DNA from 3 places in the Streptomyces sp. NBC_00690 genome. Region 2 is predicted to be linked to each of the others. Evidence: riboswitches for the same ligand, from Rfam matches in the RefSeq annotation. Region 2 holds a riboswitch; each other region holds the start of a gene.

Region 1 (3,249 bases), 5.6 Mb from region 2:
GTCGTCGCGGACGAAGGACCAGGCGAGCATGGTGACCGGGCCGGTGAGCATTCCCTTGACGGGTCGTTCGGTCAGGGACTGGGCGTAGGAGGTCCAGCGGACCGTCATCGGTGCGGGGCGGGAGATGTCTCCGGCCAGGACGGGCGGCCGGACGTAGCGGGTGCCGTAGGACTGGACCCAGCCGTGTTGGGTGGCGAGGTAGCCGGTGAGCTGCTCGGCGAAGTACTGGACCATGTCGTTGCGTTCGGCCTCGCCGTGGACGAGGACGTCGATGCCGGCCTTCTCCTGGAAGGCGAGGACGTCACGGATCTCGTCTTTGATGCGCTCTTCGTAGCCGGCGGTGTCGATGCGCCCGGCGCGAAGATCGGCACGGGCGGTGCGCAGTTCGTTGGTCTGGGGGAACGATCCGATGGTGGTGGTCGGCAGCAGGGGCAGCTGAAGGTGTGCGCGCTGCGCGATGGTTCGTTCGGCGTAGGGCTGGGAGCGGCGGCCGTCGGTGTCGGTGATGGCGGCGGTACGGGCGCGGACGGCGGGGCTGTGGGTGAGGGCGGAGTTGGTGCGGGAGGCGAGATCGGCCCGGTTGGCGGCGAGTTCGGCCGTGATGGCGTCGGTGCCCTGGGCGAGTCCCTTGGCGAGGGTGACGATCTCGGTGGTCTTCTGTCGGGCGAAGGCGAGCCAGCGGACGATCTGTGGGTCGATGTCACCTTCCGCGTCGGCGTCCAGCGGGACGTGGAGCAGGGAGCAGGAGGCTGCCACGTCGACGTGGTCCGCGAGGCCGAGGAGGGTGCCGAGGGTGGCGAGGGACTTCTCGTAGTCGTTGATCCAGATGTTGCGGCCGTTGACCACTCCGGCGACCAGGCGCTTGCCGCGGAGTCCGCCGGCGGCGGCGAGGTCGTCGAGGTTGCCTGCGGCCCGCTCGGTGAAGTCGAGTGCGAGGCCGTCGACGGGCGCCTTGGCGAGGACGGAGAGCGCCTGCCCGAGGCGGTCGAAGTAGGAGGCGACCAGCAGCTTGGGCCGGTCGGTGAGTGCGCCGAGATCACGGTAGGCGCGGGCGGCGGCGTTCAGGTCAGCCGGGGTGCGGTCCTGGACGAGGGCGGGTTCGTCGAGTTGCACCCATTCCGCGCCGGCCGCACGCAGGTCGGCGAGGACCTCCGCATAGACGGGCAACAGCCGATCCAGCAGGGTCAGCGGTTCGAAGTCGGTGGCGACCCCGGGCGCGGGCTTGGCCAGGAGGAGGTAGGTGATGGGTCCGACGAGGACCGGCCGGGCGTTGAGGCCGAGTGACTGGGCTTCCTTCAGCTCGGCCACCTGCTTGGTGGAGTCGGCCGTGAAGACGGTGTCGGGGCCGAGTTCGGGGACCAGGTAGTGGTAGTTGGTGTCGAACCACTTGGTCATTTCCAGTGGTGCAACGTCCTGGGTGCCGCGTGCCATGGCGAAGTAGCCGTCGAGTGGGTCCGCCGTGACGGCGTCCCGGTGGCGGGCGGGGACCGCACCGACCATGACGCTGGTGTCCAGCACATGGTCGTAGTAGGAGAAGTCGCCGGTCGGTACTTCGTGGACGCCGGCGTCGGACAATTGCTGCCAGTTCGCCCGACGAAGACCAGCCGCCGTTTCCTGGAGGGCGTCGGCGGTGACGCGGCCCTTCCAGTAGCCCTCGATGGCCTTCTTCAGTTCCCGATTGGGCCCCTGGCGGGGGTAGCCGTACACGGTGGCTCGTGCTGCCGCGGCTGCGGACTGCGCTGTCACAGAACTCTCCTTCGCGAGATGTCTCCTGCAATCCCGGGACGGGATGAGAACGCGAAGGGGTGACAGACCCGGCGGACCAAAGGTGCGCACTGCGCGCGGTGGTCCACCTGATACGCACTCCCCTCAGACTATGTCTGAGGGTGCCCACAACCCGCCCACGAGGTCACCGGGATACCGCGTACGAGTGGGTCGTACGCGGACAGCGGGCAGGTCTTCGGACTCGTGGGCACGCCTACCGGTCTCCCGGCGGGCACCTATTGGCCGTCGCTTCCCAGAACCGTTGCCCGGATCCAGTGCGTATGACGGCGGTCGTTCCCACTCACCGCTGCGGGGCAGTCCCGGATTCCCACCGGGTTCCCTCTTACGACGCGCCTACCTGGAGGGCAGAGCGAACCAGCTGCACCCGCCACCTTAGAGGGATCAGTCGGCGTCGGACAGTAGCGCCCACATTCCGGACGGTGATATGAGACACGGATGGAGCAGGGTGGAAACGGCCCGACCTGCCCGGAGCCGTGCGCCAGCTCGCTTCCCCCGCGGTTTCCCGCGATGGCCACCGCCACCCGAGCAACAAGTCGACCGGATGGACCAACCGAAGGGGTCCCGTCGGATGAACTCTTCACCGAGTCCACCGCTTGGCCCTGGAATCGCGAGGAGGCCGGCGACGAGATCGATCGCCCGCTTCGACAGCGCGGGGCGGAACTGTTGGACGACATCCTGAGGGCGCTGGGCAAGCTGATTTCTTGTCCCAGATTCATCAACTCTCGCCGATTTCCCCTGGCGTGGCGGCCGGAACGATTGACGCAGGCTCCAGGTCCGAGAGGCGAATCACCATCGCCTATGGGAAAATGGGCGCAGGAGGTTGCGATGATTCCATCGCGAGTGAACTGAACTCCCTCACCGCGAGGCTTCCCTGTCCAGTCAATGGTGGTGGGAACGATCGCGTCTCCATCGTCTGCACGATCTTCCCTTGCGCCCCGTCTTCGTTCGAGACGGGAGGACTCATATGTCTCTGTTCACCGGCGCCTACGCGAACCCGCTGGCATCGACCGCCCAACCGGCGATGCAGTCCGTCCTGAATGCCACTCGACAGACGCTGTCACTCGCGGGGGCTCCCAACGTCAACAATATGGCCCTGATCGTTGTTGCGCTCACAGGATTCCAGGGCACACTCGATCATCCCTGGGCGGCCCTCCGAGAGCAGGAGGAGCACTACTCGGGCAGCCTGCTGAAGATCGCCGCGATGTATGCGGCATTCGACCTGCGGGCGAGTGCCGACCAAGTGGCATCCTCCGGAGGCGGTTTGACCACCTGGCCCCAGATCGACGCAGCGCTCAAAGCGCAGTTCAATCCGGAAATCACTGCCCACACGCCTTCGCTGATCAACGGCTCCACAGTGCTGAAGCCGGAGGACAAGAGCAGGAGGCCCGACTACTCGGCCGTTCTCACACTCGGCACGGGTCCAGACTTCATCGTGGACTTCACTCAGACACAGAAGGACGCGTT
Region 2 (3,249 bases):
GCGCAGCGCCTCCCTCGTGGTCGCGTCCCAGACACCGAGCCGCTTCAGCTCCTCCACCAGGTAGTTGTTGACCTGGAGGAACTCACCGGAGAGCGTCTCGCGCTTGAAGAGGTTGGAGACCTGGGGCTCGATGCACTCGTACACACCGGCGATGGAAGCGATGGTCGCGGTCGGGGCGATGGCGAGCAGCAGCGAGTTGCGCATGCCCGTCGTCGCGATCCGCTCCCGCAGGGCGGCCCAGCGCTCGGGCCAGTGCAGTTCGACGCCGTAGTGGTCCGGGTGCAGCACACCGCGGGCCGTACGGGTCTTCTCCCAGGCGGGGAAGGTGCCGTGGCGCTCGGCGAGTGCGCAGGACGCCTCATAGGCGGCGAGCATGATCCGCTCGGAGATCTGGGTGGAGAGGGCCCGGGCGGCGGGCGAGTCGAACGGCAGCTTCAGCTGGAAGAAGACGTCCTGGAGGCCCATGGCGCCGAGGCCGACCGGGCGCCAGCGCGCGTTGGAGCGGCCCGCCTGCTCGGTCGGGTAGAAGTTGATGTCCACCACGCGGTCGAGGAAGGTGACGGCGGTACGGACGGTCGAGTCCAGCCGCTCCCAGTCGACGGCGCCGTCGACGACGAAGGCACCGAGGTTGACCGAGCCCAGGTTGCACACGGCGGTCTCGCCGTCGTCGGTGACCTCAAGGATCTCCGTGCACAGGTTCGACGAGTGGACCGTGTGGCCCGGCTCGGCGGTCTGGTTGGCGGTGCGGTTGGCCGCGTCCTTGAAGGTCATCCAGCCGTTGCCGGTCTGCGCGAGGGTACGCATCATCCGCCCGTAGAGCTCTCGGGCGGGCATGGTCTTGCGGGCCAGGCCCTGGGCCTCCGCGCGCCGGTACACGGCGTCGAAGTCATCGCCCCACAGGTCGACGAGCTCGGGGACGTCGGACGGGGAAAACAGCGACCACTCACCGTCGGTGTCGACCCGCCGCATGAACTCGTCCGGCACCCAGTGGGCGAGGTTGAGGTTATGCGTGCGCCGGGCGTCCTCGCCGGTGTTGTCGCGCAGCTCCAGGAACTCCTCGATGTCCGCGTGCCAGGTCTCCAGATAGACGGCGGCAGCGCCCTTGCGTCGGCCGCCCTGGTTGACGGCGGCGACGGAGGCGTCCAACGTCTTCAGGAACGGCACGATCCCGTTGGAGTGCCCGTTGGTGCCGCGGATCAGAGAGCCGCGGGCACGGATGCGGGAGTACGAGAGCCCGATGCCGCCCGCGTGCTTGGAGAGCCGGGCGACCTGGTGGTAGCGGCCGTAGATCGAGTCCAGCTCGTCCAGGGGCGAGTCCAGCAGATAGCAGGACGACATCTGCGGGTGGCGGGTGCCCGAGTTGAACAGGGTGGGTGAGGACGGCAGGTAGTCCAGCCGGCTCATCAGCCGGTACAGCGCGGTGACCTCGTCGAGGGCGCGTACGGAGTCGTCCTCCGCCAGGCCGCAGGCGACGCGCAGCATGAAGTGCTGGGGCGTCTCGATGACCTGACGGGTGATGGGGTGCCGCAGCAGGTAGCGGCTGTAGAGGGTGCGCAGCCCGAAGTAGCCGAAGCGGTCGTCGGCCGTGGGGTCGAGGGTCGCGTCGAGGCGTTCGGCGTGGAGCGTCACGAACGCGGCGGTGCGGTTGGCGATCAGACCCTCGGTGTGGCCGACGGCGACGGACGCGGAGAAGCAGGATGCTCCCTGGCTCTCGGCCTCTTCGGCGATGGTGAGGGTCAGCAGCCGGGCGGCGAGCCGGGAGTACGCCGGGTCCTCGGAGATCAGTCCGGCGGCGGCATCGGTGGCGAGTCCACGGAGTTCGGCCGTGTCTGATCCGGCGTTCCGTCCGCGCAGCGCAGCGGCGGCGACCCGACCGGGGTCGGTGTCCGGCAGATCGGCGGTCAGATCGGTCAGGGTCCGCAGCAATGCGGTTCCCGGTCCGTCCTCGCCGTTCCGCGACGGGGGAACCTGCTGCGGCATCTGCTCGGAGATGTCGGCGGTGCCTGAAACCGGATCGGCAGGCGCGATGGTCACGTGGTGCTCTCCCTCGCTCGGCTCGCGGGCCGACGGGCGGGGAGGGCAGGGCCGCCCGAGCGCATGCCCGACTTGGGGCAGCACTGTGCGGCGTCCCCCGGCCCAACCGCGAGGCCCGGACGTCTGGGCACCCGGATCGGTTGAACCGGGCGCGCTGTCGGCAGTCGGCCGGACTCGTACAGGTACGACAAAGCGCACCACGACATACCGTTGCGGGACAGTTCCGGATTCGCACCGGATTCCTCTGCGACGACAGCGAGATGAGCATACATGTGGGGGGGCATGCTGGAAGTACCCCCCACATGTTGTGTCGTGGCGGAATGCGAGGGGGAAGCCGGGGCCCTTGCGGCGTAGGGGCTGTGGCCCTGGAAAGCCTGGGTTCGAGGGGTCGGTGACGGCCGTTCGACGGGTTCGCAGGGGCGTCGGCGGGGTTCTCAGGGACGGCCACGGGGCTTCTTGCCCACGGCATCGGGGTCACGGGCTCGGCGATGGTTCCTCGTTCCGTGGCGGTGCCCGTGCTTGGGTGCCGGGGCAGGAATCAGCGGGCACAGTGGGCACAGCGGACGCACGGACGGGTGCGTACGACCCCGTCGAATCCGGTGTGCGCGATCCGATGGGCGATCCGTGCCCACGCGTATCCGCGCGTGGGCGCAGGCCAGAAGCGCCCGGGTGCGCACGGAATGGGGACCGATCCGCGGAAGGCTGAGGGGTGGAGAAAGCCGCGCGGTGTGGAACGGCCCCGCTCAACCGACGCCATGACGCCATGACGCCATGAGAAGGCGACATGAAGGAGAGTGCGAATGGAGATACGAACGAGAGGAGCCGTCCGTCGATCACCAAGCCGGATGCCGAGCTGCCGGAGGGCGATGAAAGGCCCTGGTGGGACCGTGTCCGCAGGTGTCAGTGCTTCGACATGGACTTTCGGCACCCGGGCTTTCCCCTACATCGCGGGAATTCCCGTACGCATGGAGGGTTTCGAAGTGCCGGGCGGCAATGGGGGGCACCACGGCGGATAGCCGTTGTCGGCCACGTACCGTTCCACCGGAGAAATGCCGAAACCGCAAACCCGAAACCGCTCAACAGCGGATGGCTCGTGACCGGCGGTTCGACGCCGTTCACCAGCTGGGGACTCCCGGGCAAGGTCGCTTACCGCTGCGCCGATCGGCGATCTCGTGCGGATCGCACGAGGGGGCGGGAGGGCGCGGGGTCGTCGCG
Region 3 (3,249 bases), 1.2 Mb from region 2:
ATCGTGGTAGATCGCGATCGGGTTCTCGCCGAAGCCGCGCGGCGGCTGGATGACGACCAGCAGATTGCCGTGCCGCAGGGCGGCGAGGACGATGTCGCCCTCCGGATTGCGCGACCGGTCCACGAACATCTCACCGGGCGGCGGCCCCCAGTGCTCCTCCACGGCGGTGCGCAGCTCCTCGGGGAGGGTGGCGTACCAGCGCCGGTAGTCCGCCGCGGGGATGCGGACCGGGTTGCGGGCCAACTGCTCCTCGGTGAGCCACTCCCGGTCGTGCCCGCCCGCGTTGATCAGGGCCCGGATCAGCTCGTCACCGTCGCCGGACGCCAGCCCGGGCACGTCCTCGGTGCCGAAGTCGTAGCCTTCGGTGCGCAGTCGCCGCAGCAGCGCGACCGCACTCGCGGGGGTGTCGAGCCCGACCGCGTTGCCGATGCGCGAGTGCTTGGTGGGATAGGCGGACAGGACCAGCGCAAGGCGCTTGTCCGCGGCGGGTATGCGGCGCAGCCTGGCGTGCCGCACGGCGATCCCCGCCACCCTGGCGGCGCGTTCCGGGTCGGCGACATAGGCCGGCAGCCCATCGGCGTCGATCTCCTTGAAGGAGAACGGCACGGTGATCAACCGCCCGTCGAACTCGGGCACCGCGATCTGACTGGCCGCGTCCAGCGGGGACACGCCCTCGTCGTTCTCCTCCCAGTCGGCGCGCGATCCGGTGAGACACAGGGCCTGGAGGATCGGTACGTCGAGCGAGGTGAGCGCACCCGCGTCCCAGGACTCGTCGTCACCGCCGGCGGACGCCTCGGCTGGCCGGGTGCCACCGGCTGCGAGCACGGTCGTCACGATCGTCTCGGCCGCCCGCAACTCCTCGATCAACTCGGGCTCCGGCGCCCGCAACGAGGCCACGTACAGCGGCAGCGCCCGGCCGCCCGCCGCCTCGATCGCACCGCACAGGGTGTCCACGAACGCGGTGTTTCCGCTCATGTGGTGGGCGCGGTAGTAGAGGACGGCGATGGTGGGGCCGTCCCCGGCAGCGGACGTGCGCTCCAGCCGCCCCCAGGAGGGTGCGGGTGCCGGCGGGTCGAAACCGTGGCCGGTGAGCAGGACGGTGTCGGAGAGGAATCGCGCCAACTGCTCCAGGTTGGCCGGGCCGCCGTGGGCGAGATAGGCGTGGGCTTCGGCGGCGATGCCGATGGGGACGGTGGAGGCGGCCATCAACTGTGCGTCGGGCGCCTGTTCACCGGTGAGGACCACCAGCGGCAGACCGCTGGCCCGGATCCGGTCGAGTCCGTCCTCCCAGGCACGCACCCCGCCCAGCAGTCGTACGACGACCAGCCCGGCGCCTTCGAGCAGCGCGGGCAGGTCGTCGAGGGCGGTGCGGGAAGGGTTGGCATAGCGGAAGCCGACCGGTCCACCGGCGGCTCGGGCACTGAGCAGATCGGTGTCGGACGTCGACAACAGGACGATGTCGGGTGCGTCGCCCGGGGGGTTCGGGGGGCTGGCCGGTCCATCGGTAGAAGGGGTCTTCGGTGCGTGCGGCATACGGCATCGGGCCTTCCTCGGGGTGTCCACGCCCCGGGCAGTGTCGGACGACGGGAGTTCCTGACTCGCCGCCCCGACGACTGCCTTCGTCCGGCCGGCTCACAGTGGCGGGACCGCGCCGGATTCACACCGGGCTTCCTCCGCTGTCGCCTTCTGCGTTGCCGGACCGGGTGGCCCGTCCCCGAAATAGTAAGGGTCGCCTTTTCGGTGCGGTTCATACCGTCTTACTGGTGTGGCTCATACCGTCCCAAATGACGGTCGTGGCTGGTCGGTATGCTCGCCGACATGCCCACCTCACCCCGCCCGGCCCAAGCCGGCGCCACCGGTACGACCCCCTCCGGGGTGCGCGGTGACGCCTGCCCCGGTTCCCTGCGGCTGCACCGGGCGGACGACGGCGCACTGGCCCGGATCCGGATACCCGGGGGTGTGCTGCGCCCGGCGCAGGCCGAGGCACTGCTGACGGCGGCCAGACGGCTGGGCGACGGCGAACTGCACCTCACCTCCCGGGGCAATGTGCAGTTGCGCGGACTCGGCGAGCAGTGCGGCGGAGAGTTGGCCCAGCTCCTGGGAAATGCAGGGCTGTTGCCGTCCGCGACCCATGAGCGGGTGCGCAACGTCGTGGCCTCGCCCCTGGCCGGACTGGACGGACTGGACGGAAGCGGCTCGGGGCCCGGCGTACGGGGTTGGTTGAGGGCACTGGACGAACTGCTCTGCGCCAGCGCTCGGGCGGCGGCCCTGTCGGGGCGTTTCCTGTTCGCCCTGGACGACGGACGCGGGGACGTGGACGCCCTGCGCGCGGATGTGACCCTGCTGGCCGCCGGGACATCCGGACGGACCGCGAGGGACCACGACGGTGGCGCCGGACTGCGGATCGGGGACAGCGATGACGTACTGCTGCTGTCCCGTTCGGACGATGCTCCACGGGCCGCGCTGCTCTGTGCTGAAACGTTCCTGGATGCGGCCGATCTCACACCCGAGGCCAAGGTCTGGCGCGTACGGGACCTCCCTGACACCGGCGCACGACTGCGGGAAGGGACCCTGGCACGGCTCGCGAAGGCGGGCATCCCCCTGACGGGCATCCGACGGCACCCCCGGCGAGAGACCGCCACCCCGCCCCCGTACGGAATCGTCACCCCACCGGACCCCCGACCGACTCCCACCCCGCCCGTCCCGCCCACGCCGCCCTCCGTATCTTTCCCGTCTCTCCCATCCCTCCCGTCCCTTCTGTGCATCCCGCGCGGCCCGAGCGGCCCAGCTGAGGCCATCCGCCCCAGCGCCCCCGCCGCCACCTCCCCGGCCGCGCTCTCCATCGGCGCCCCCCTCGGCCGCCTCACCGGCCCCCAGTGGGAACGGCTGACCAGCACCGCCCGGAAGACGCCCGACGGCGAACTGCGCCTCACCCCCTGGCGCGGAGTGATCGTCACCGGCATGCCAGGCGACCAGGCCGGCAGCGCCCTCGACGAACTGGCCGCCACCGGGCTGATCACCACGGCCGACTCCCCCTGGAACGGTGTCGGCGCCTGCATCGGCATGCCCGGATGCGCCAAGTCCTCGGCCGACGTCCGCGCCATGGCCGAGGCCGTGGTCTCATGGGAACTCCCTTCCACAGCAGGGAGGTTCACCCAACTCCCCGTCTACTGGTCCGGCTGCGAACGCCGTTGCGGACGCCCCCCGGGAGACCGGGTCGATGCCCTCGCCACCCCCGACGGCAGCTTC

What was found. Region 2 has a riboswitch for cobalamin ahead of OID54_RS25615 (ribonucleoside-diphosphate reductase subunit alpha). Riboswitches for the same ligand answer to the same signal wherever they lie in the genome.
Region 1: linked by a shared signal. The riboswitch ahead of metE (5-methyltetrahydropteroyltriglutamate--homocysteine S-methyltransferase) and the one ahead of OID54_RS25615 (ribonucleoside-diphosphate reductase subunit alpha) in region 2 are both predicted to bind cobalamin.
Region 3: linked by a shared signal. The riboswitch ahead of cobN (cobaltochelatase subunit CobN) and the one ahead of OID54_RS25615 (ribonucleoside-diphosphate reductase subunit alpha) in region 2 are both predicted to bind cobalamin.

What each region holds. Positions count from the first base shown of each region.
Region 1 covers NZ_CP109009.1:230,357-233,605, forward strand. Annotated here, with positions in the region: gene metE (5-methyltetrahydropteroyltriglutamate--homocysteine S-methyltransferase) at 1-1,746, opposite strand, end outside; cobalamin riboswitch at 1,935-2,159, opposite strand; gene OID54_RS01130 (hypothetical protein) at 2,750-3,249, shown strand, end outside.
Region 2 covers NZ_CP109009.1:5,806,634-5,809,882, forward strand. Annotated here, with positions in the region: gene OID54_RS25615 (ribonucleoside-diphosphate reductase subunit alpha) at 1-2,034, opposite strand, end outside; cobalamin riboswitch at 2,177-2,303, opposite strand.
Region 3 covers NZ_CP109009.1:4,612,653-4,615,901, reverse strand. Annotated here, with positions in the region: gene cobN (cobaltochelatase subunit CobN) at 1-1,533, opposite strand, end outside; cobalamin riboswitch at 1,569-1,728, opposite strand; gene OID54_RS20190 (cobalamin biosynthesis protein CobG) at 1,807-3,249, shown strand, end outside.